4 regions of the Kosakonia oryzae genome follow, and region 3 is predicted to be linked to each of the others. Evidence: predicted binding sites of a transcription regulator. Region 3 holds the regulator's gene; each other region holds the start of a gene.
What was found. Region 3 encodes PurR, which represses purine synthesis genes. Its sites were predicted from a motif close to CANGCAAACGTTTGCNTG; they were not measured.
Positions count from the first base shown of each region.

Region 1: a site for PurR is predicted at 2,912-2,929, ahead of cvpA (colicin V production protein). Genes of this name have one in related genera too.
Region 2: a site for PurR is predicted at 2,143-2,160, ahead of purT (formate-dependent phosphoribosylglycinamide formyltransferase). Genes of this name have one in related genera too.
Region 4: a site for PurR is predicted at 2,613-2,630, ahead of purM (phosphoribosylformylglycinamidine cyclo-ligase). Genes of this name have one in related genera too.

Region 1 covers NZ_CP014007.2:1,657,248-1,662,984, reverse strand. Annotated here, with positions in the region: gene AWR26_RS08025 (UbiX family flavin prenyltransferase) at 142-723, opposite strand; gene purF (amidophosphoribosyltransferase) at 817-2,334, opposite strand; gene cvpA (colicin V production protein) at 2,368-2,856, opposite strand; gene dedD (cell division protein DedD) at 3,088-3,798, opposite strand; gene folC (bifunctional tetrahydrofolate synthase/dihydrofolate synthase) at 3,788-5,056, opposite strand; gene accD (acetyl-CoA carboxylase, carboxyltransferase subunit beta) at 5,127-5,737, opposite strand, start outside.
Region 2 covers NZ_CP014007.2:2,186,840-2,192,576, reverse strand. Annotated here, with positions in the region: gene ptrB (oligopeptidase B) at 1-483, opposite strand, end outside; gene AWR26_RS10515 (tellurite resistance TerB family protein) at 567-1,223, opposite strand; gene yebF (protein YebF) at 1,314-1,664, opposite strand; gene AWR26_RS10505 (YebG family protein) at 1,728-2,066, opposite strand; gene purT (formate-dependent phosphoribosylglycinamide formyltransferase) at 2,199-3,377, shown strand; gene kdgA (bifunctional 4-hydroxy-2-oxoglutarate aldolase/2-dehydro-3-deoxy-phosphogluconate aldolase) at 3,449-4,090, opposite strand; gene edd (phosphogluconate dehydratase) at 4,128-5,737, opposite strand, start outside.
Region 3 covers NZ_CP014007.2:3,017,067-3,022,803, reverse strand. Annotated here, with positions in the region: gene punC (purine nucleoside transporter PunC) at 1-1,045, opposite strand, end outside; gene punR (DNA-binding transcriptional activator PunR) at 1,156-2,067, shown strand; gene purR (HTH-type transcriptional repressor PurR) at 2,086-3,111, opposite strand; gene cydH (cytochrome bd-I oxidase subunit CydH) at 3,411-3,500, shown strand; gene AWR26_RS14340 (MFS transporter) at 3,665-4,834, shown strand; gene sodB (superoxide dismutase [Fe]) at 4,865-5,446, opposite strand; gene AWR26_RS14330 (C40 family peptidase) at 5,570-5,737, opposite strand, start outside.
Region 4 covers NZ_CP014007.2:1,441,891-1,447,627, forward strand. Annotated here, with positions in the region: gene ppk1 (polyphosphate kinase 1) at 1-549, opposite strand, end outside; gene purN (phosphoribosylglycinamide formyltransferase) at 876-1,517, opposite strand; gene purM (phosphoribosylformylglycinamidine cyclo-ligase) at 1,514-2,551, opposite strand; gene upp (uracil phosphoribosyltransferase) at 2,787-3,413, shown strand; gene uraA (uracil permease) at 3,523-4,812, shown strand; gene AWR26_RS07035 (DnaA inactivator Hda) at 4,909-5,610, shown strand; gene arsC (arsenate reductase (glutaredoxin)) at 5,694-5,737, opposite strand, start outside.

The sequences.
Region 1 (5,737 bases), 1.4 Mb from region 3:
TGCAAACTTACTTAATGATGAAAGATAGCAGGTCTATTGAACGAACCGGAGTGTTAGCACGGGGAAAAGAGGATTAAATGTTGAGGATATGATCGCGCTTGCAGAATTGCCCCAAAAAAGCGCACGCCGGGTAGCAGTGCACTATTTTGCGGCATCGCTCCCTTGCCAGCGGGTAAACAGATCTTCCGGCAACTCAATGTCAAACTGATCAAGAACGCGATTAACGGTCTGATCAATTACCGCATCCAGGCTTTGCGGGCGGTGATAAAACGCCGGTACCGGCGGCATAATTACCGCGCCCAGTTCCGCCGCCTGAGTCATCAAGCGCAAATGCCCAAGGTGCAGCGGCGTTTCACGCACGCACAGCACCAGCGGCCTGCGTTCTTTCAGCACCACATCTGCCGCGCGCGTCAGCAGGCTGTCGGTGTAGCTGTGCACAATGCCGGAGAGGGTTTTGATCGAGCAAGGAAGAATCACCATGCCTGCGGTTTTAAACGAACCGGACGAAATGCTGGCAGCAATATCACGCGCATCGTGCACCACATTCGCCAGCGCCTGTACATCGCGCAGAGAAAAATCAGTTTCCAGCGCCAGCGTCTGGCGGGCCGCCTGACTCATCACCAGATGGGTTTCAACCTCTGCCACGTCGCGCAGCACCTGCAACAGGCGAATGCCGTAGATTGCGCCGCTGGCACCAGAGATCCCCACAATGAGTCGTTTCATGATTGTTGCCCCTTTTTTATCGGACGAACTTTGCCTGATTATAGAGGGCGTTGCAACAGATTGCGCCCCTCACGATGGAGGGGCGCGGCAGGATTAACCTTCGTTATGCATCTCTAAGCTTTCCACTTCGTTCTGGCGCTGTACCGCTTTGGCATCGTCATTACGCAGGGAGTCGAGATAATCAAGGTACTGCTGATCTACATCTTTGGTGACATACACGCCGTTGAACACCGAGCATTCAAACTGCTGGATATCCGGGTTTTCAGAGCGTACAGCCTCGATAAGATCGTTGAGATCCTGGAAAATCAGGCCGTCAGCACCGATGATCTGGCGGATTTCATCCACTTCGCGCCCGTGAGCGATCAGCTCATTGGCCGTCGGCATATCGATACCGTAAACGTTCGGGAAGCGAATTTCCGGTGCCGCGGAAACGAGGTACACTTTTTTCGCCCCGGCTTCGCGAGCCATCTCGATAATCTGCTCGGAAGTGGTGCCGCGCACGATGGAGTCATCCACCAGCAGCACGTTTTTATCGCGGAACTCAGCGCGGTTCGCGTTCAGCTTACGACGTACAGATTTACGGCGCAGTTGCTGGCCCGGCATGATAAAGGTACGGCCGACATAGCGGTTTTTTACAAAACCCTGGCGGTACGGTTTACCAAGGATACGCGCAATTTCCAGCGCGATATCGCAGGAGGTTTCCGGGATAGGAATGACCACGTCGATATCCAGATCTTCCCACTCGCGCGCGATTTTCTCGCCAAGCTTAGTGCCCATATTGACGCGGGCGCTGTAGACGGAAATTTTGTCGATGAAGGAGTCCGGACGCGCGAAATAAACGTATTCGAACAGGCACGGGTTGCTGACCGGGTTATCCGCACATTGACGGCTGAACAACTGGCCTTTTTCGGTGATATACACCGCTTCGCCCGGCGCGACATCACGCAGGAACTCGAAGCCCAGCGTATCCAGCGCCACGCTTTCAGACGCCACCATATATTCAGTGCGGCCATCGCCGATTTCACGTTTGCCCAGCACCAGCGGGCGAATGCCATTCGGATCGCGGAAAGCCACCATACCGTGACCGATAATCATCGCCACGCAGGCATAAGCACCGCGGATCTGGCGGTTAGTACCGGCAATGGCGGCAAAAATGTTGTCAGCTTCCAGCGGGTAGTGGCGGAAGTTATCCAGCTCGCTGGCAAACACATTGAGCAGGATTTCAGAATCAGAAGTGGTGTTAATGTGGCGGCGCTTCTCTTCGAACAGCTTTTTACGCAGCTCATGCGCATTGGTCAGATTGCCGTTGTGCGCCAGCGTGATGCCGTAGGGGGAGTTAACGTAAAACGGCTGCGCTTCAGAGGCGCTGGAACTACCCGCAGTAGGATAACGTACGTGGCCAATCCCCATATTGCCTTGCAGGCGCTGCATATGGCGGGCCTCGAATACATCATTCACCAGACCGTTCGCCTTACGCAGACGGAAACAGTTGTTTTCGTCGATGGTGATGATGCCTGCGGCATCCTGCCCACGGTGCTGAAGCACCGACAACGCGTCATAAATCGACTGGTTTACCGGCATAAAACCGGCGATACCGACAATACCGCACATACGTCTTTTCCTCGTTAAGCCACATCTCAGGGCCTATGCCCTGGGCAAGAAACTCGACGAACTTTGCAGATAGTCAAAGAACCATCTGATGATGAAGCTGAATTGCGGGATAAGCTGCGACTTCTGCCAGTCTTCACTTTTCGACAGCCCGGTAAAGGTATCGAGAAAGAACAGAATGGCGGCGACGATCAGTACGCCGCGTAGCGCGCCAAAACAGATCCCCAGTACTCTGTCTGTACCCGACAAGCCAGTCTTCTCGACCAGCGCACCGATCACATAGTTAACGATAGCACCGACAATCAGCGTCGCGATGAACAGTACTGCGATGGCTATCCCATTGCGCACCAGTTCGTCTTCAAAGCCCGTGAACCAGACAGACAGGTAAGTGTAGTAATGACTGGCGACAAAGAAAGCACAGCCCCATGTCACCAGCGATAACGCTTCACGAACAAAGCCGCGGATCAGGCTTACCAGACAAGAAAAACCAATCACCGCAATGATGGCGTAATCAATCCAGACCATATGTGTCCCACGATTTTACGCCCTGTCGTCCAGTTCGGGGCGCATTCTAACAGAAAAAGAAAACGTTTGCGTAGGGATTTCCTTCCCGCGCGGAAATAAAAATGGCGCTGAAAAAATATTCAACGCCACGGTTCCGGTTGCCTGTTGTCAGGGCTTTATTTACCCCTCATCCCTGCCCTCCTTGCCGTACAGAGAGGGATGAGAAGTGGCGCCGTTTTTTCTCTTCAGCCTTTAGTTCGGCGTGTAACCCATCACCACGCCGCTCAGCCCGGAGAGCTGTTTCAACTCCTCCAGTGAACCTTTTAGCTTATCCCGTGACGCATCCGGCCCCACCAGAATACGGGTGATTTTACCCTGAACCGGCGTCGTCGGCGACGTGTAAACGCGATAACCTGCGCCACGTAATTTACCAACGATTTCATTCACTTTATCCGCATTCTTCAGCGCGCCAAGCTGCACTACATACGCTTTACCGGTCGGCACCGTTTTGTCGTCCTGAGTTTTCGCTGGCGGCGCTGATGTTTCATTTGCCACCGCCAGTTGCTCGCTGGCTTTATCACGCGTTGCAGGCGGCGCGGTTTGTTGCTGTGCCTGCGGTTTTGGCTGTGGTTTAGGTTTCGGTTGTTCAACCGGCGTGCTGGTGACTTCCGGTTGCGGAGTGGCGTTCGCCGCCAGCCTTGAAGCATCCAGCGATGGTGCTTCTGCATCGCCAGCGCGCACCTCTTCCGCCGCGCCTTCCGGCGGTTGCGCCGGAAGTGCCTGCGTCGCAGCCGGCATCATGTCCGGCTCATCGCGATCGCCAGGTTTCGGCACCAGCGGAATCGCGGCAAACTCATCCTGATAATGTTTTTTCTGCCCGTCGAGCAGCCCGGGAAGAATAATCACCCCGAGCGCAACCAGCACAATGGTCCCCATCAAACGGTTCTGAAACTTACTTGCCACCGGTTCTCCCCGCCTCCATCGCTTCCATGACATGTGCCACCGTGTGGAACGATCCACACACCAGAACAGTATCACAGGCATTAGCATCGGCCATCGCGGCCTGCCAGGCCTGCGCAACATCCGGCCACGCGCGGCCAGAATTGAGATGCTCCAGCAGTTGTTCTGCCGTTGCGCCGCGCGGCCCTTCCAGTGGGGCACAATACCAGCTATCGACCACCGGCTCCAGACAGGCAAGCGTCCCGGCGATGTCTTTGTCATGCAACATGCCAATCACCGCCAGTACACGCCCGTTTTTCGGCAACGCAGCAAGGCGGCTGGCAAGGTAGCTGGCAGCGTGAGGATTGTGGGCAACATCGAGGATCAGGCGCGGCGACTCGCTGACAATCTGGAAACGTCCCGGCAAAATTGCTGTTGCAATACCGTCGCGGATCGCCTGCTCGCTGACCGTAAGCTTACTGGCACGCAGCGCAGCCAGTGCGGTTGCCGCATTTGGCTGCGGTACCTGTGGCAGCGGCAGATCGGTCAGCTCGCCCTGGGCATCACGAAAATGCCAGCCCTGCGCGTTGACGTCATAATTCCAGTCAACGCCCCGGCGCAGCAGCAGCGCGCCCTTCTCCTGCGCTACATCGGCAATAGACTGCGGCATATCCGGTTCGCCGACCACAGCCGGTTTACCACTGCGGAAGACGCCCGCTTTTTCGCGGCCAATGCTTTCACGATCCGGGCCGAGCCAGTCGGTATGATCCAGCGCAATGCTGGTGACCACAGCGACATCCGCATCCACCATATTGGTGGCATCCAGGCGACCGCCCAGCCCCACTTCAAGGATCACCACATCGAGCTGCGCCTGCTTAAACAACCACAGCGCCGACAAAGTGCCATATTCAAAATAGCTCAGTGAGATCTCGCCGCGAACGGCTTCAATCTCCGCAAAAGAGCGGGTATGTTCGCTTTCAACCAGCTCTCCGCCCTGGATGCGCACGCGTTCGGTATAGCGCACCAGATGCGGTGAACTGTAGACGCCAACCCGATAGCCCGCCGCCAGCAGAATCGACTCCAGCGTACGGCAAGTAGTGCCTTTACCATTGGTTCCGGCGACGGTAAAGACAAACGGTGCAGGGCGGAGCACATCAAGGCGCGCCGCCACCTGGCTTACGCGCTCAAGCCCCAGATCGATGGTTTTACTGTGCAGGTTTTCCAGATAAGAAAGCCACGCGGCCAGGGGCGACGTGGCTTGCGGAATGCGTTTAGTTTCCATGATGCCCGTTGATAATTTACGGTTTGAAAAGCAAAAGGGCAGCGCCTGGTGGCCCTGCCCTTCGGTATTATCAGGCTTCGCCTTCCTGACCGGCCGGTGACGGAGCCACCGAGCCAACATGCGATTCATCCGGATCCGGCGCAGGCAGATTCATCAGCTTCGCCAGGATACGCGCCAGCTTCAGACGCAGTTCCGGACGGCGGATAATCATATCAATCGCGCCTTTTTCGATCAGGAACTCACTGCGCTGGAAGCCCGGCGGCAGTTTCTCACGCACGGTCTGCTCGATAACGCGCGGGCCGGCAAAACCGATCAGCGCTTTCGGTTCAGCGATGTTCAGATCGCCCAGCATCGCAAAGCTTGCGGAAACGCCGCCCATGGTCGGGTCGGTCAGCACGGAGATATATGGCAGACCGCGCTCCTGCATTTTCGCCAGCGCAGCGGAAGTTTTCGCCATCTGCATCAGCGACATCAGCGCTTCCTGCATACGTGCGCCGCCGGAAGCGGAGAAGCAGATCAGCGGGCAGTTGTCTTCCAGCGCCTGCTCGACGGCACGCACAAAGCGTGCGCCAACGACGGAGCCCATAGAGCCGCCCATAAAGGAGAACTCAAATGCCGCAGCCACAACCGGCATACCGTGCAGCGTGCCTTTCATTACCACCAGCGCGTCTTTCTCGCCGG
Region 2 (5,737 bases), 830 kb from region 3:
TTCAAGGTTACGAAAACGCAAACCATACTGGCGGCGCGATAAAAAGTCTTCGGCTATCGCCATAATGGCGTTGTCTGGCGAGACTTCCAGGCCGCCGAGCGTATAGAATTCGCTGTGTGATGCGCGCTGGTTGGCATCCAGCAGCACCGTCCACTCATCCCACTCTGCGCTCAGCACCGACTGACGCTGGTAGATTGCATATTCATTACCCGGTTCGTAAATGTGCCGATAGCGATAACCATTTCTGACATAGGGCGCGGAAACCTCACGTTGCGGTATGCGTGAGATGATCTCCTGCAGCACGTCATCCTGTAGCGCCTGCTGCGACGCCATCATTTTGCGGCCGTAGTCATTTTCCTGACGCAGATAGTCAAGCACCTCTGGCTGCGAGCGGGTATCGTCCCGCAGCCAGTAATAGTTATCAACGCGCGTATCGCCATGCGTGGTGATAGCGTGTGGGATCTGTTTTGCTTTCGGCGACATAGTATTGTTCTTTTTTGTTTAACACACTTATAAGGTTGGCAAAACCCGCGCGTGATGCAAGCGAAACCACACTGTAATCAGAATCAAGCGGTAAGTTTTTGCTGCTTTATATCCGCTTCTATCTCCTCACGAACGGCCTGCGGGATCTGTAACGCATCTCCCAATGCATTCAGATAGCTGCGTTCCATAAAGTGATCGATATCGATAACGGCACAGCTGAGATACCAGAGTTCCAGCGCCTCTTCTTCATTCTGTACACCCTGCGCCAGACGCGCGGGATCCAGCGGTTGTTCGATTGCCTGCGCAACCAACCGCCGCCCCTGTTCTTCCACCCCGGCTTCACGAAGCTGCTGCTCGATAGCGGCTCGTTCTTTGTCGTCGATATGACCATCGCTCTTCGCGGCAAAAACCAGAGCCAGGATCAGGCGCTCCGTGCGCACATCCAGCGGAGATTGCTGCTGCCCGTACTGTGGCTCTCCCTGATGCGCGTTGCGGATACGGTCTTTGTATTTATTCCACAGCACCGTACCGGCGACCGCGCCGCCGCCAACCAACAGTGCGCTGGTACCGTATTTAGCAAGCAATTTGCGTGAGGATTTACTGGCAACGAGCAGCCCGGCAAGGCCACCTAATGCGCCCGGCGCCAGCAGGTTATGTAACCCCTGACCGCCCGAAGTTGAGGGATCCGTATTATCTTTCGAACCCAGCAACGACTGTATTTGATTCAACCAGCTCATAATGCCCTCGCTTATCTATGTGTGGTTGCCCAGAGTATGCGAGGGGGATGTCAGGAAGTGTCTATAGCGGCAAAAGATGAGAAAAGTATCGCGTTACGGTTGCGGCTGGTACTCTGCCGCGCCCGCTTTGCAATCAACGGCCACACGGTAGTGAATATCCATATTTTTACCGCGAACCGTGAGCGGTACTGTCCATTTATCACCCTTACCAACGATCTCTTTCGGATTCACCCAGGCGACCGGATCGGCCTGCCCCAGTTTTTTCTGATCGTCTGCCCAGCGCACAATGCGATTTTGCAGATAGTCACGCTTAACGCTGGCCGCGATCCCATCGGCATCAAGACCTTCACAAGAAGGAAACTTTACCGCTTTATCCGTTGCAGCGTGCGCCATGGTACTGCCTGCCAGCAAAAGCAGACCTGTAAAAACTCCTGCTATTTTCATGCTTATCTCCAGGTACTTACTTGTCCAGTCAAAAGCATGGTACAAATTGCTGGCAGTGCAAGATCAGGCCACTTTCGCACGCTTCTGCGCGCTTTTAATATCCACTGCGTCTGTCGGTTCAGCATCAGCAGAAGCAGACGCTGCGGCAGGCTCTTCCGCTTCAGCACCTGGCAATTTGCCGGATTTCAGAATACCGCTCAGCGCGTCTTTCTGTTCAGCAAGCCACAGCGCCATTTGATCGCGCATCTCATCTTCCAGCGCTACCGGGCCGGTACCTAACCAGTCGCCCAGCACTTCCGCCAGATCGAGCATTTTATCGTAAGCATCAGCTTCCTTTTTGCTGGCAAAAGACATTTTTTCCTCACCTTCACGAATGACTACGTATTTAACTTCTACCGCCATGATGCAGCCTCATTCAACTGTGTATTTATACAGTATATTAGCGCGATGAAAAAAGCATCGCAAGGGATAAAAGACAGACGCAAACGTTTTCGTTTATACTGCGCCCAGTTTTTTCCCCAACGGTAAGATGCTATGACTCTTTTAGGTACTGCGCTGCGCCCGGCAGCAACTCGCGTGATGTTACTCGGCTCTGGCGAACTGGGTAAGGAAGTGGCCATTGAATGTCAACGACTGGGCATTGAAGTTATCGCGGTAGATCGCTATGCCGATGCGCCAGCAATGCATGTGGCGCACCGTTCGCATGTGATCAATATGCTTGATGGTGAGGCGCTAAAGGCGCTGGTCGCACAAGAAAAACCGCATTTTATCGTGCCAGAAATCGAAGCGATCGCCACCGATACACTGCTGGAACTGGAAGCGCAGGGCCAGCATGTGGTGCCCTGCGCCCGTGCCACAAAATTGACCATGAACCGTGAAGGCATTCGTCGCCTGGCGGCGGAAGAGTTGCAGTTACCAACATCCAGCTACCGCTTTGCCGACAGTGAAGCGGCTTTTCGCGATGCCGTCGCCGAAATAGGTTTGCCCTGTATCGTAAAACCGGTGATGAGCTCCTCCGGTAAAGGTCAGAGCTTTATTAAAAGCGCAGAGCAACTGACAAAAGCCTGGGAATACGCCCAACAGGGTGGCCGTGCGGGTGCCGGACGGGTGATTGTCGAAGGCGTGGTTAACTTTGATTTTGAAATCACGCTTCTGACCATCAGCGCCGTTGATGGCGTCCATTTTTGCGCACCGGTCGGCCACCGCCAGGAAGACGGTGATTATCGCGAATCCTGGCAGCCTCAGCAGATGTCGCCGCTGGCGCTGGAACGCGCGCAGGCAATTGCCAGCAAAGTCGTGCTGGCGCTGGGCGGCTATGGGCTGTTCGGCGTTGAGCTGTTCGTTTGCGGCGATGAAGTGATCTTCAGCGAGGTTTCTCCTCGCCCGCATGATACCGGGATGGTGACGCTGATTTCCCAGGATCTCTCGGAGTTCGCACTGCATGTCCGTGCTTTCCTCGGTTTACCGATTGGCGACATTCGCCAGTACGGCCCGGCAGCTTCGGCCGTGATCCTGCCGCGTCTGCGCAGCCAGAATGTGACCTTCGATAACGTGCAAAATGCGCTCGCCGCCGGTGTACAACTGCGTCTTTTTGGTAAACCTGAAATCGACGGTTCGCGCCGCATGGGCGTAGCGCTGGCCGTGGCTGAAAGTGTCGAAAAGGCCGTAGAGCGCGCGGTTGCCGCCGCGGCCGCAGTTCAGGTTAAGGGCTAAAAAAAAGCCCGGGGGCGCTCATCGCCTACCGGGCTTTTCTGCACAAGGCGGGTAAACACCCGCCCGCGAGATTACTGTTTCGCGCCTTCAACCGCTTCACGCGCCAGTTTGGTGATGCGATCGTAATCACCCGCTTCCAGCGCATCGGCCGGAACCAGCCAGGAACCGCCGATGCACAGCACGCTTTTCAGCGCCAGGTAATCACGGTAGTTAGCCGGGGAGATCCCGCCAGTCGGGCAGAAACGGACCTGAGAGAACGGACCTGCAATCGCCTGCAACGCTTTAGTACCGCCATTTGCTTCCGCCGGGAAGAATTTGAACTCTTTCAGACCGTAGTCCATGCCCAGCATCAACTCAGAAACGGTGCTGATGCCCGGGATCAGCGGGATAGTACCTTCGGTTGCGGCTTTCAGCAGCGGCTCGGTCAGGCCCGGGCTGATAGCGAACTGCGCGCCAGCAGCGGTCACTTCCGCCAGCTGCTGCGGGTTCAGTACCGTACCGGCACCGATAATTGCGTCGGGCACTTCTTTTGCGATAGCGCGGATAGCATCCATCGCACAAGCGGTACGCAGGGTGACTTCCAGTACGCGAACACCGCCAGCAACCAGCGCTTTTGCCATCGGCACAGCGTGTTCCAGTTTGTTCACTACAATCACCGGCACTACCGGACCTGTTTTCAGAATTGCTTCTGCACTCGTTTTCCAGTTTTTCATCAGAGTTTTTCTCTCGCCAGAACTAAATCTTATCGTCTTAAAAAGTGATACAGGTTGCGCCCTGCTCCGCACCTGAGAGTTTCTCCCGCAGCGCGCCGAACAATTCGCGGCCTGTGCCCACGCGCATCGCGCTCAGGTCAGGAATATGCGGCTGACGTGCGGCAAGTTCTTCGTCATCAACCAACAGCGTTAACTCGCCTGTCTGCCCGTTAACCCGGATAATATCGCCATCACGTACTTTCGCCAGCAATCCGCCATCGTATGCTTCTGGTGTAACGTGGATCGCCGACGGCACTTTACCTGATGCGCCTGACAGCCGTCCATCGGTAACCAGTGCAATTTTGAAACGGCGGTCCAATAATACACCAAGTGGCGGCATGAGTTTATGTAATTCTGGCATGCCGTTCGCTTTTGGCCCTTGATGACGGACAACCACCACGCAATCACGGTCCAGCAGGCCTGCTTCGAAGGCCGGTAAGACATCATGCTGGCTTTCAAAAATTACCGCTGGCGCTTCAATAACCTGATTTTCAACCGGTACTGCTGAGGTTTTCATCACCGCGCGCCCCAGGTTGCCGCTCAGCACTTTGGTGCCGCCATGTTTTGAGAACGGCTGTTCGATGGTCGCAATGACGTCAGCATCCAGCGATGCAGCCGCGCCATCACGCCAGTCCAGCTCGCCATTATTGAGCCACGGCTCCTGGGTGTAGCGCGTCAGGCCAAAGCCCGCCACGGTGTGAACATCTTCATGCAACAGACCGCCTTTCAGCAGTTCACGCATCAGCACCGGCACACCGCCAGCCGCCTGGAAGTGGTTAATATCTGCCGGGCCATTCGGGTAGAGACGCGCCAGCAGCGGAACCACATCAGAAAGATCGGAGAAATCATCCCAGTTGATAATGATCCCTGCTGCGCGCGCCATCGCCACCAGATGCATGGTGTGGTTGGTGGAGCCACCCGTCGCCAGCAGTGAAACGATACCGTTCACCACGACTTTTTCATCAATCATTTTACCGAGCGGCATCCACTCGTTGCCATTGCCGGTCAGACGGGTCACCTGACGGGCTGCCGCTTCAGTCAGTACACGGCGCAGAGGCGCATCCGGATGGACAAACGATGAGCCAGGCAGTTGCATGCCCATAAACTCAATCACCATCTGGTTAGTGTTAGCCGTGCCGTAAAACGTACAAGTCCCTGGTGCATGATATGACGCGGCTTCTGATTCGAGCAGCGCCATACGATCGACTTTACCTTCCGCATAAAGCTGGCGAATGCGTACTTTCTCTTTATTTGCCAGACCGCTCGCCATCGGGCCAGACGGAATAAACACCGCCGGTAAATGACCAAATGACAGCGCTGCCATGGCCAGCCCCGGGACAATTTTGTCGCACACACCGAGGTACAGCGCGCCGTCAAACATATTGTGAGAAAGCCCTACCGCTGCCGACATGGCAATCACTTCGCGGCTCAGCAGGGAAAGTTCCATGCCGTCCTGCCCCTGGGTTACGCCGTCGCACATTGCCGGAACGCCGCCCGCTACCTGACCCACCGCGTTCACTGAATGCAACGCTTTACGGATAATCTCCGGATAGACTTCGTAAGGCTGATGAGCGGAAAGCATGTCGTTGTAGGAAGTGATAATGGCAA
Region 3 (5,737 bases):
GGCTTGCCAGGAAACACAACCCAAGTTGCAACGTATTTTGCAGCGCGGCTGCGCGGCCAGTTGCCTGGGGAAACGGGCGTAACGCCTGTGCCACCACAACAGGATAGATGGCGCCGTTGGCCATTGCCATAAAACAGAACGGGATCAGCAGTGCGGTCAGTGATGCCTGCGGCAGCAAACCCACGATCCAGGTGGCAATCACGCTTAGCCCAAAGGCGCTCAGCAGCCACGGAAGCAGGCGCGAACCCTGCCATTTTTGCAATGCGGCGCGGCAACCATAGCCGCCAATCAGGAAGGCAACGGTCTGCGGTACGTAGCTCAGACCAATGACTGACGGACCATAACCCATCTCGTGCAAAATAAACGGCGAACCGGTCAGCCAGGCAAAAAAACTGGCCGAGCAGGCGGCGTAGATAATGACATTGCCGCAATACGCTTTATTGCGCAGCAGATCGAAAAAGGTCAGCGGTTGTTCATGCAGCGCAGCAGTCTGCGCGGGCGTTTTCAACCGCCAGGCGGGCACCATCAGCACAAGGGTTATTGCCAGCAGCGTGGCAAAAATCGCCTGCCAGGAGAAGTGCTCCAGCATCCAGGCTCCCAGCAGAGGGGCAAGTGCAGGCGTCAGGCCCACCAGCGGCATAATGGTTGCGAAGATACGATTAACGCGGTGTGCCGGATAGTGGTCAGTGACCAGCGCCTGCCAACTGACGGTAGCGGCACAAACGCCGATCGCCTGTACGAAACGCAGCGCCAGTAACAGGCTGGCGTCCCGTACCCACAATGTTCCCAGGCAGCCAAGCGCGAAAATGGCCAGCCCGCTCAACAGAATGGGTCTGCGACCATAGCGATCCGACAATGGCCCCCACACCAGTTGTGCGACAGCAAAGCCAGCCAGAAACAAACTGAGCGTGGCGCTGACGATGGCCGGAGAGGTTTGCAAATCTTGTTGTATCGCGCTGAACGCGGGCAGGTACATGTCGGTGGCTAAAAAGCCGAGCACGCTTAATCCCGCGAGCCAGACTAAAAATCCTTTGCCAGGTTGCATTTGAGTTCTCACCTTGTTGCTTCTTCAGGGCTGTCGAGTGTAAGGAGTGCTTTTCCGCTTGTGAAACGCTAATATTTGCGCAGTGATTTCAAAATTTTTGCAGGCAGATTATGTGGTCAGAATATTCACTGGAAGTGGTTGATGCTGTTGCACGCAACGGAAGTTTCAGCGGTGCCGCTCAGGAGTTGCACCGTGTGCCTTCAGCAGTGAGCTATACCGTGCGCCAACTGGAAGAGTGGCTGGCGGTTCCGTTATTTGAACGCCGTCATCGCGATGTGGAGTTAACACCTGCCGGAAGCTGGTTTTTAAAAGAGGGGCGATCTGTTATCAAAAAAATGCAGATCACCCGCCAGCAGTGCCAACAGATCGCTAACGGCTGGCGCGGTCAACTGGCGATTGCCGTGGATAACATTGTGAAACCGGCGCGAACACGGCAATTGATCGTCGATTTCTACCGACATTTTAACGACGTCGAATTACAGGTTTACCAGGAGGTGTTTAACGGTGTCTGGGATGCGCTGGCAGATGGCCGCGTTGAGGTGGCGATTGGCGCGACTCAGGCGATCCCGGTCGGTGGACGGTATGCGTTTCGTGATATGGGCATGCTGAGCTGGAAATGCGTGGTCTCCAGCCGCCATCCGCTAGCATCAATGCCCGGCCCGCTAAGCGATGAAACGTTGCGCAACTGGCCCTCGTTGATCCAGGAAGATACGTCGCGCTCGTTGCCTAAACGTATTACCTGGCTGCTGGATAACCAGAAGCGGGTCATCGTGCCGGACTGGTCCTCTTCAGAAGCCTGTCTTTCTGCCGGGCTGTGTGTGGGGATGGTGCCCGCGCATTTCGCCCGTCCCCGGCTGGACAGCGGCGACTGGGTGGCGCTGGAACTGGAGAATCCGTTTCCGGATGCGGCCTGCTGCCTGACATGGCAACAAAATGACGCATCACCGGCGTTGAGCTGGCTGCTGGAGTATCTGGGGGACAGTGAGACGCTGAACAGCGAATGGTTGCGGGAGCCACAGTAGCGGCCCCCGCAGGGGTGATTAACGGCGGTAGTCGCGGAATGGGCCATCTGCCACTGAACGACGTTCGATCAGACGCGGATGAACTTCGATGGACTGCGACTCTTCGCGTTTGTTGACAATACGATCGAGCAACATGGTAAAGGCCGTTTCACCCAGCGAATCTTTCGGCTGATGGATGGTGGTCAGCGCGGGCGTAAAGTAGCGGGAATTGCGCACATTGTCATAGCCGATCAGCGAAATATCCTGGGGAACGCGCAGCCCCATCTCATCCGCCGCGCAGAGCGCGCCCATCGCCATAATATCGCCGCCGCAGAACACGGCAGTGGGGCGGTGTGACTGGTTGAGGATCTGCTGCATCGCCCGGTAACCTGATTCCGGTTCAAAGTCGCCCTGTACGATCCAGTTTTCCGGTACGGTGATGATCGCTTCTTCCATCGCCTTCATAAAACCGGCGAGGCGGCCTGCGCCGGTGTTGCGCTCCAGCGGGCCAGGGATGACGCCGATATCGCGATGCCCGCGCTCAATCAGATAGCGGCCGGCCATATAGCCGCCTTCAAAAGCGTTATCAATGACCGAGTCGGTAAAATCGGCTTTCGCCTCGCCCCAGTCCATCACGACCATCGGAATATTACGGTACTCTTCCAGCATGCTCAGCAGCGGCTCCGGGTATTCGGAGCACATCACCAGCAGGCCATCGACGCGTTTTTGCGCCATCATCGACAGGTAGGCGCGCTGTTTCTCAAGGCTGTTCCAGGCGTTGCCGAGGATCAAGGTGTAGCCTTTCTGGAAGCATTTTTTCTCTACGGCTTCGATGATCTCGGCAAAATAGGCGGCTTCGCTGCTGGTGGCCAGCAAACCGATCGATTTAGTGTGATTGACCTTCAGGCTACGCGCCACGGCGCTGGGGGAGTAATGTAACTCTTTGATCGCTGCCCATACGGCGTTGCGAGTCTCTTCAGCGACGAAGCGCGTTTTGTTAATTACATGAGATACGGTTGTAGTGGAAACGTTTGCTCGTTTCGCGACGTCTTTAATCGTTGCCATCAGAAATCACTCCAGACCATATCATAAGCTCCTGATAATACTTAAGGTAAACGTTTGCCTTCCATCACCCTGAACCCCAGCAAAGTGAGTGCGGTACGCCGGGAAAAAGACACTAAACGTCAGGAGGGGAGTCAATGGCCGGTACGCTAATAAATTTAGCGTCGAATTTTGTCTTATCTTGAGCAAAAGGGGAAGCGCTAAAACATATCTCCCCCGAATTCCTGCAAGATTTTTATGATTATTTGTGCAAAAATGCGCAAACCCACTATTTGTGGGGAAATGAAAATGGAGAAAAATTGATGAGCACCGATCTGAAGTATTCTTTGGTCACTACCGTCATTGTTCTGAGCCTGATTGTTTTCGGTGGGCTGACCGCCGCGCTGCATTGATCTGGCACGAGGGAGAGCCTTCTCCCTCGGCTTTCCCCGCCATTGTTATCACTTCTGCAATAATCTTTTGTCATTCTGCTAACTTCTGTTTTTTGTGATTGCTGTCATACTTTTGACTTCTGCGACAGTGTCCCCAACCGACACGGCTTTTTCGGAGTCAAACGATGAAAATTAATTTCCCTCTGCTTGCCCTGGCGATTGGCGCCTTTGGGATAGGTACAACGGAGTTCTCCCCGATGGGGTTGCTGCCCGTTATTGCCCGTGGCGTCGATGTTTCCATTCCGGCGGCGGGAATGCTGATTAGCGCTTATGCGATTGGCGTGATGGTGGGAGCGCCACTGATGACGCTGCTGCTGTCGCACCGAGGCAGACGTAATGCGCTGATTTTTCTGATGGCGATCTTTACGCTGGGTAATGTGCTGTCGGCAATCGCGCCGGACTACACCACTTTAATGTTGGCGCGCATCGTCACCAGCCTCAACCACGGTGCTTTCTTTGGTCTGGGTTCGGTTGTTGCCGCAAGCGTGGTAGCAAAAGAGAAACAAGCCAGCGCCGTCGCGACCATGTTTATGGGGCTGACTATCGCCAATATTGGCGGTGTGCCTGCTGCAACCTGGCTGGGTGAAACCATCGGCTGGCGCATGTCGTTTATGGCGACCGCCGTGCTGGGCCTGGTTGCTATGCTGAGCCTCTACTTCTCGCTGCCTGGCGGCGGAACGGGCGAACGTCCGGATGTACGCAAAGAGTTGTCCGTGCTGGTTCGTCCACAGGTGCTGTCGGCACTGCTGACGACGGTGCTCGGTGCAGGCGCGATGTTTACGCTCTATACCTATATTTCGCCGGTGCTGCGCACCATTACTGATGCTACGCCGGTATTTGTTACCGGGATGTTGGTTCTGATTGGCGTCGGTTTCTCGATTGGTAACTACCTTGGCGGCAAACTGGCGGATCGTTCGGTAACCGGTACGCTGAAAGGCTTTCTTATCCTGCTGATTGCCATCATGCTGGCCATTCCGTTCCTGGCCCGCAGCGAAGTGGGCGCGGCTATCAGTATGGTGGTCTGGGGCGCTGCGACCTTTGCCGTGGTTCCGCCGCTGCAAATGCGTGTAATGCGCGTCGCACATGAAGCGCCGGGGCTCTCTTCTTCAGTGAACATCGGTGCCTTTAACCTCGGTAACGCACTCGGTGCGGCTGCGGGCGGCGCGGTGATCTCCGGCGGTCTGGGTTATGATTTTGTCCCGGTGATGGGGGCGATTATTGCCGGGCTTGGGCTGATGGTGGTGCTGTTTTCCGGGCGCTCCCGGCCGGAACGAGCCTGTGCGGCAGTCGAGTAAAAAGAGGAGGGGCTATGCCCCTCCTTTGTTTTATGCGGCGAAATTCTTCGCCACGAAGGTCCAGTTGACCAGCGCCCAGAAGTGTTCAAGGTAGTTCGGACGGGCGTTGCGGTAGTCAATGTAATAAGCATGTTCCCAGACATCGACAGTCAGCAGCGGTGTCGCATTCGTCGTCAGCGGTGTTCCCGCATTGGACGTTGAGACAATCGCCAACCCGCCATCCGCTTTTTTCACCAGCCATGTCCAGCCTGAACCAAAGTTTTTCACTGCGGCATCGGTAAACTGCGCTTTAAACTCGGCAAAGCTGCCAAATGTTTTAGCAATCGCAGCGGCTAGTTCGCCAGTCGGCTCACCGCCAGCGTGCGGCGCGAGGCAGTTCCAGTAGAAAGTGTGATTCCAGACCTGCGCGGCGTTATTGAACACGCCACCTTCGCTGTGCTTAACGATCTCTTCCAGCGTTTTGCCTTCGAAGGCGGTGCCTTTGATCAAATTGTTGAGGTTAGTGACATAAGTCTGATGGTGCTTACCATAGTGATACTCCAGCGTTTCGGCTGAGATATGCGGCATCAGGGCGTCTTTTGCATACGGTAATGCAGGTAATTCGAACGACATTGCTACTCTCCTTCATTATTTTAATACACCCAATAACCCTACTGAGTGTGAGGCTTAGAGTAACAAATCGCGGAGACGGGAAAAAGAGAACATCGCCTGTCGCAGTGACGACAGGCGATGAGATCAACGAATGGTTTTTGGTGTAACGACGCGGCGAGCGCCGACGTAATGGCGCTGCCAGTAGTCTTCGCTAAGGGAAGTGACCTGAATATCCTGGCCGCTGCGCGGAGACTGGATAAACTTGCCGTTGCCAACGTACACGCCAACGTGATCGGCGGTACCGCGACCTTG
Region 4 (5,737 bases), 1.6 Mb from region 3:
CACGAAACGCGGTACTTTGTCCGACGGGATCTCCAGCAGGGCGTAACGGATATTGTCGCCGCGAATGATCTCGACCGCCAGGTAGGTGTAATCATCTTTTAAGAAGCGCACCAGGTTGGTTTCGCGGTTTATCAACGTCGGCGTAATGTGCTGACGCAGATACTGCTTGAAGTAGCTGCGCAGCCAGCTTTGCTGGTTTTGTGACAGTTGCCGTTCGTTGATCAGGAAGATTTGGTTGCGTGCCATCTCCAGCAGCAGGTCGTTGTAGAGGCTGTCGAACTCCTGATCGGCCTTCAGCACGCGGGACTGAATTTTGCCCAGCAGATGACGTGAGTTGGTGGCGGTGCCTTGCTCTTCGCTGATGATCAACCGGCGTTTCAGCTCGGCAAAACGCACTTTATAAAATTCATCGAGGTTATTGGAATAGATTCCCAAAAAACGCATGCGCTCGATTAGCGGGTTACTTTTGTCTGCCGCTTCCTGGAGAACACGTTCGTTGAAGCACAACCAGCTTAGTTCTTTTTCGAGATATAACTTTTCCTGACCCATTCCTGTTTACACTCCGGTTCTTACTCGGGACACAGCCAAGGCCTTTTCGTTCTTACGGTGTCCGCGACTTACAGGTGAACGTTGCTGGCGTCCCTTCGTATGACACAACTTATTATGGCGAGCTTTGCTCACAGAAGTCCAACTGTGCCAAAAAAGTATGACAGTTATCTATTTTCTTGCGTGATGTGATGAAGATATGGCGAGGATAAGAATACATTCGGCGCTTTTGACGCCGGATGGCGGCTTCGCCTTATCCGGCCAATAATCGACCCGGGAAAAGAGTGTAGGCCGGACAAGCATCGCGCCATCCGGCAAGAAAAACAGGCTTACTCGTCAGCCGCATAACCCTCGGGCGGTAAACAAACACCATCCAACCACGCGCTGTTGTCTTTCATGGTCAGGCGACCATCGACGAACCAGCTTACCACTAGCGGATAAATCGCGTGTTCCTGCGCTTGTACGCGGTCAGTGATCTCCTCTTCCGTGTCGCCGTCAAATACCGGGACTTTGGCCTGCAAAATGACCGGGCCGCCATCCAGCTCTTCCGTCACAAAATGCACACTGGTGCCATGTACTTCATCGCCATTTTCCAGCACCTGGCGGTGCGTGTTCAGACCTGGATATTTCGGCAACAGGGAAGGGTGAATATTCAGCAGACGTCCGGCGTAATGGGCAACAAAAGCCGGGCTAAGGATGCGCATGTAACCTGCCAGCACCACCACATCCGGCGCGTAGGCGTCAATTTCATGCATCAGTTCACGATCGAAGGCATCGCGGCTGGCAAACTGCGAGGCAAGAAGGGCATGCGCAGGAATTGCGGCTTCCCGCGCACGTTCAAGGCCGAACGCGTCGGCCTTGTTACTGAATACTGCCCGCAGGGTGCCGTTGATTTTCTTCTGTTTGCAGGCATCGATAATCGCCTGCAAATTGCTTCCGTTACCGGAAATCAGCACCACAATGTTTTTCATTCAATGACCACACGCTCACTGGAATCGGATGCTTTGATAATACCGATTTTCCACGCGTTTTCACCTTTGGCATTGAGCAGGGCGATGGCTTTATCCGCTTCCGTAGCAGGCAGTGCGATAACCATACCGACGCCACAGTTGAAGGTGCGGTACATTTCATGACGGCTTACGTTACCGGCGCTTTGCAGCCAGTTGAAGACCGCCGGCCACTGCCAGGAGGATTCGTCGATAACGGCCTGGGTGTTATCCGGCAGTACGCGCGGGATATTTTCCCAGAAACCGCCGCCCGTCAGGTGAGCGATAGCGTGTACATCAACGTTTTCAATCAGTTCCAGCACCGATTTCACGTAAATACGCGTCGGTTCCAGCAGGTGATCGGCCAGCGGTTTGCCTTCCAGTTGGGTGGTCAGCGGATCGCAGCCGCTCACTTCGATCACTTTACGCACCAGCGAGTAACCGTTGGAGTGCGGACCACTGGAAGCCAGCGCCACCAGCACATCGCCGTCGGCCACTTTGGAGCCGTCAATAATTTCTGCTTTCTCTACCACGCCCACGCAGAAACCGGCCACGTCGTAATCTTCACCGTGGTACATGCCCGGCATCTCTGCGGTTTCGCCGCCAACCAGCGCACAGCCGGATTGCAGACAACCTTCGGCGATGCCGTTGATCACGCTGGCGGCGGTATCCACGTCCAGCTTGCCGGTGGCGTAATAGTCGAGGAAGAACAGCGGCTCAGCACCCTGTACCACCAGGTCGTTCACACACATGGCGACCAGGTCGATACCGATGGTGTCATGACGTTTCAGATCCATTGCCAGACGCAGCTTGGTGCCAACGCCATCAGTGCCGGAAACCAGTACCGGTTCACGATATTTTTGCGGCAGAGCGCACAGCGCGCCGAAGCCGCCCAGACCGCCCATCACTTCCGGACGGCGGGTCTTCTTCACCACGCCTTTGATTCGGTCAACCAGAGCATTGCCTGCATCAATATCAACACCGGCATCTTTATAGCTGAGAGAGGTTTTATCGGTCACTGCTTCAGTCCCCACGCGTTTTCTTGCGGTAGAAATAAAATTCGGCGCAATTCTAGCAGCCCAGGCAAACGTTTGCGAGCCTATTATTGCCGGGCGTACCTTATAAGTTCCGATATACTATTTTCCAGCCTGATTGATCGCGATCAAGCGGCTACCTGTAGCACAACGGAAAAAAAGCGGTATAATCCGGCGATTTTTTTTGTGGCTGCCACCTGTCAGGGGAAAGGAGAAGAGTATGAAGGTCGTGGAAGTTAAACACCCACTCGTCAAACACAAGCTTGGGTTGATGCGTGAAAACGATATCAGTACCAAACGCTTTCGTGAACTCGCCTCAGAAGTGGGCAGCCTGCTGACGTATGAAGCGACGGCTGACCTCGAAACCGAAAAAGTGACCATCGAAGGCTGGAACGGCCCGGTGGAGGTTGAGCAGATCAAAGGTAAAAAAATTACCGTGGTGCCGATTCTGCGCGCCGGTCTGGGCATGATGGAAGGCGTGCTGGAGCATGTGCCGAGCGCGCGCATCAGCGTGGTCGGTATCTACCGTAATGAAGAAACGCTGGAGCCGGTACCGTACTTCCAGAAACTGGTATCCAACATCGATGAGCGTATGGCGCTGGTGGTTGATCCGATGCTGGCGACCGGCGGTTCAATGATCGCCACTATCGACCTGCTGAAAAACGCGGGCTGTCACAGCATTAAGGTGCTGGTGCTGGTTGCCGCGCCGGAAGGTCTGGCGGCGCTGGAGAAAGCGCACCCGGACGTCGAACTGTATACCGCGTCGATCGACAAAGGCCTCAACGAGCACGGCTACATTATTCCGGGCCTCGGCGATGCCGGTGACAAAATCTTTGGTACGAAGTAACGCATGACAAATCGAAAGCCGACTTTGATAGTCGGCTTTTTTTTGGATTCATAAACTGCCCGCCGCAAAGGACGGGGAGATAAACAACAACACTCAGAGGAAAAACATTATGACGCGCCGTGCTATCGGGGTGAGTGAAAGACCGCCGCTTTTGCAGACGATCCCGCTTAGTTTGCAGCACCTGTTCGCCATGTTTGGCGCGACCGTGCTGGTGCCAATCCTGTTCCACATTAACCCGGCCACTGTGCTGCTGTTCAATGGTATCGGGACGCTGCTTTATCTCTTCATTTGTAAGGGGAAAATTCCGGCTTACCTCGGTTCCAGCTTTGCGTTTATCTCGCCGGTACTGCTGCTGTTGCCGCTCGGTTATGAAGTGGCGCTGGGCGGTTTCATTATGTGCGGCGTGTTGTTCTGCATCGTCTCCTTTATTGTTAAGAAAGCCGGTACCGGCTGGCTGGATGTGATGTTCCCGCCTGCGGCAATGGGCGCTATCGTGGCGGTTATCGGCCTGGAGCTGGCCGGCGTGGCGGCGAATATGGCGGGTCTGCTGCCGGCTGAAGGCCAGAGCGCGGATAGCAAAACGGTGATCATTTCGATTGTCACGCTGGGCGTAACGGTATTTGGTTCGGTGCTGTTCCGTGGCTTTATGGCGATTATCCCGATTCTTATCGGCGTGCTGGCGGGCTATGCGCTCTCCTTCGTCATGGGCGTTGTCGATACCACGCCGATCGCGCAGGCGCACTGGTTTGCGCTACCGACGTTCTATACTCCGCGTTTCGAGTGGTTTGCCATTTTCACCATTCTGCCTGCGGCGCTGGTGGTGATTGCCGAGCATGTGGGTCACCTGGTGGTGACGGCGAATATCATCAAAAAAGATCTGATCCGCGATCCCGGCCTGCATCGTTCGATGTTTGCTAACGGTTTCTCGACGATCATTTCCGGCTTCTTTGGTTCCACGCCGAACACCACCTACGGTGAAAACATCGGTGTAATGGCCATCACCCGTGTTTACAGCACCTGGGTTATCGGCGGCGCGGCTATCATCGCGATCCTGCTCTCCTGCGTCGGCAAACTGGCGGCGGCGATCCAGATCATCCCGGTTCCGGTCATGGGCGGCGTATCGCTGCTGCTGTACGGCGTGATTGGCGCATCCGGTATTCGCGTATTGATTGAATCGAAAGTCGATTACAGCAAAGCGCAAAACCTGATCCTCACGTCCGTCATCCTGATCATCGGCGTCAGCGGCGCGAAAGTGCACATCGGCGCGGCGGAACTGAAAGGCATGGCGCTGGCGACCATTGTTGGCGTCTGCCTTAGCCTGATCTTCAAACTGATTAGCGTACTGCGCCCGGAAGAAGTGGTGCTGGACGCGCAGGACAACGACGCCGCGAAGGGTTAATGCCTGCCGTTTGAACCGGGTTTCGCGCCCGGTTCAAACCTTGCCATGTTTTATGGTAAACTCGCTGCGTTTTTTGTAAGCCCTGTTGAGGTCCCTCTGAACACACCGGCACAGCTCTCTTTGCCATTATATTTACCCGATGATGAAACCTTCGCGAGTTTCTGGCCGGGTGATAACCCCTCTTTACTGGCGGCGTTGCAAAACGTTCTGCGCCAGGCACACAGCGGATACATCTATTTCTGGTCGCGTGAAGGCGCCGGGCGTAGCCATTTGCTGCACGCCGCGTGCGCGGAGCTCTCCAGACGCGGCGATGCCGTTGGCTATGTGCCGCTGGATAAGCGCACCTGGTTCGTGCCGGAAGTGCTGGAGGGGATGGATCAACTCTCGCTGGTGTGTATCGATAATATCGAATGCATTGCCGGTGACGAGCCGTGGGAAATGGCGATCTTCAACCTCTATAACCGCATTCTTGAACAGGGCAAAACCCGGCTGCTGATCACCGGCGATCGTCCGCCGCGCCAGTTGAATCTTGGCCTGCCGGATCTGGCTTCGCGCCTGGACTGGGGGCAGATCTACAAGCTGCAACCGCTCTCCGATGAGGACAAATTGCAGGCGCTGCAACTGCGAGCACGCATTCGTGGCTTTGAGTTGCCGGAAGATGTGGGCCGTTTTCTGCTCAAACGGCTGGACAGAGAAATGCGTACGCTGTTCGATACTCTCGACGTGCTGGATCGCGCTTCCATTACCGCCCAGCGCAAGCTGACCATCCCGTTTGTGAAAGATATTCTCAAGTTATAAATCATGGCCGCATGGCGGCGATGTCTTATCCGGCCTGCGCGGTTTACAGGCCCGGTAAGCGTAGCGCCACCGGGCAAGCACATTTAACCTGTAATTTCTAAAACCTGCTCCGGCGGACGGCCGATAC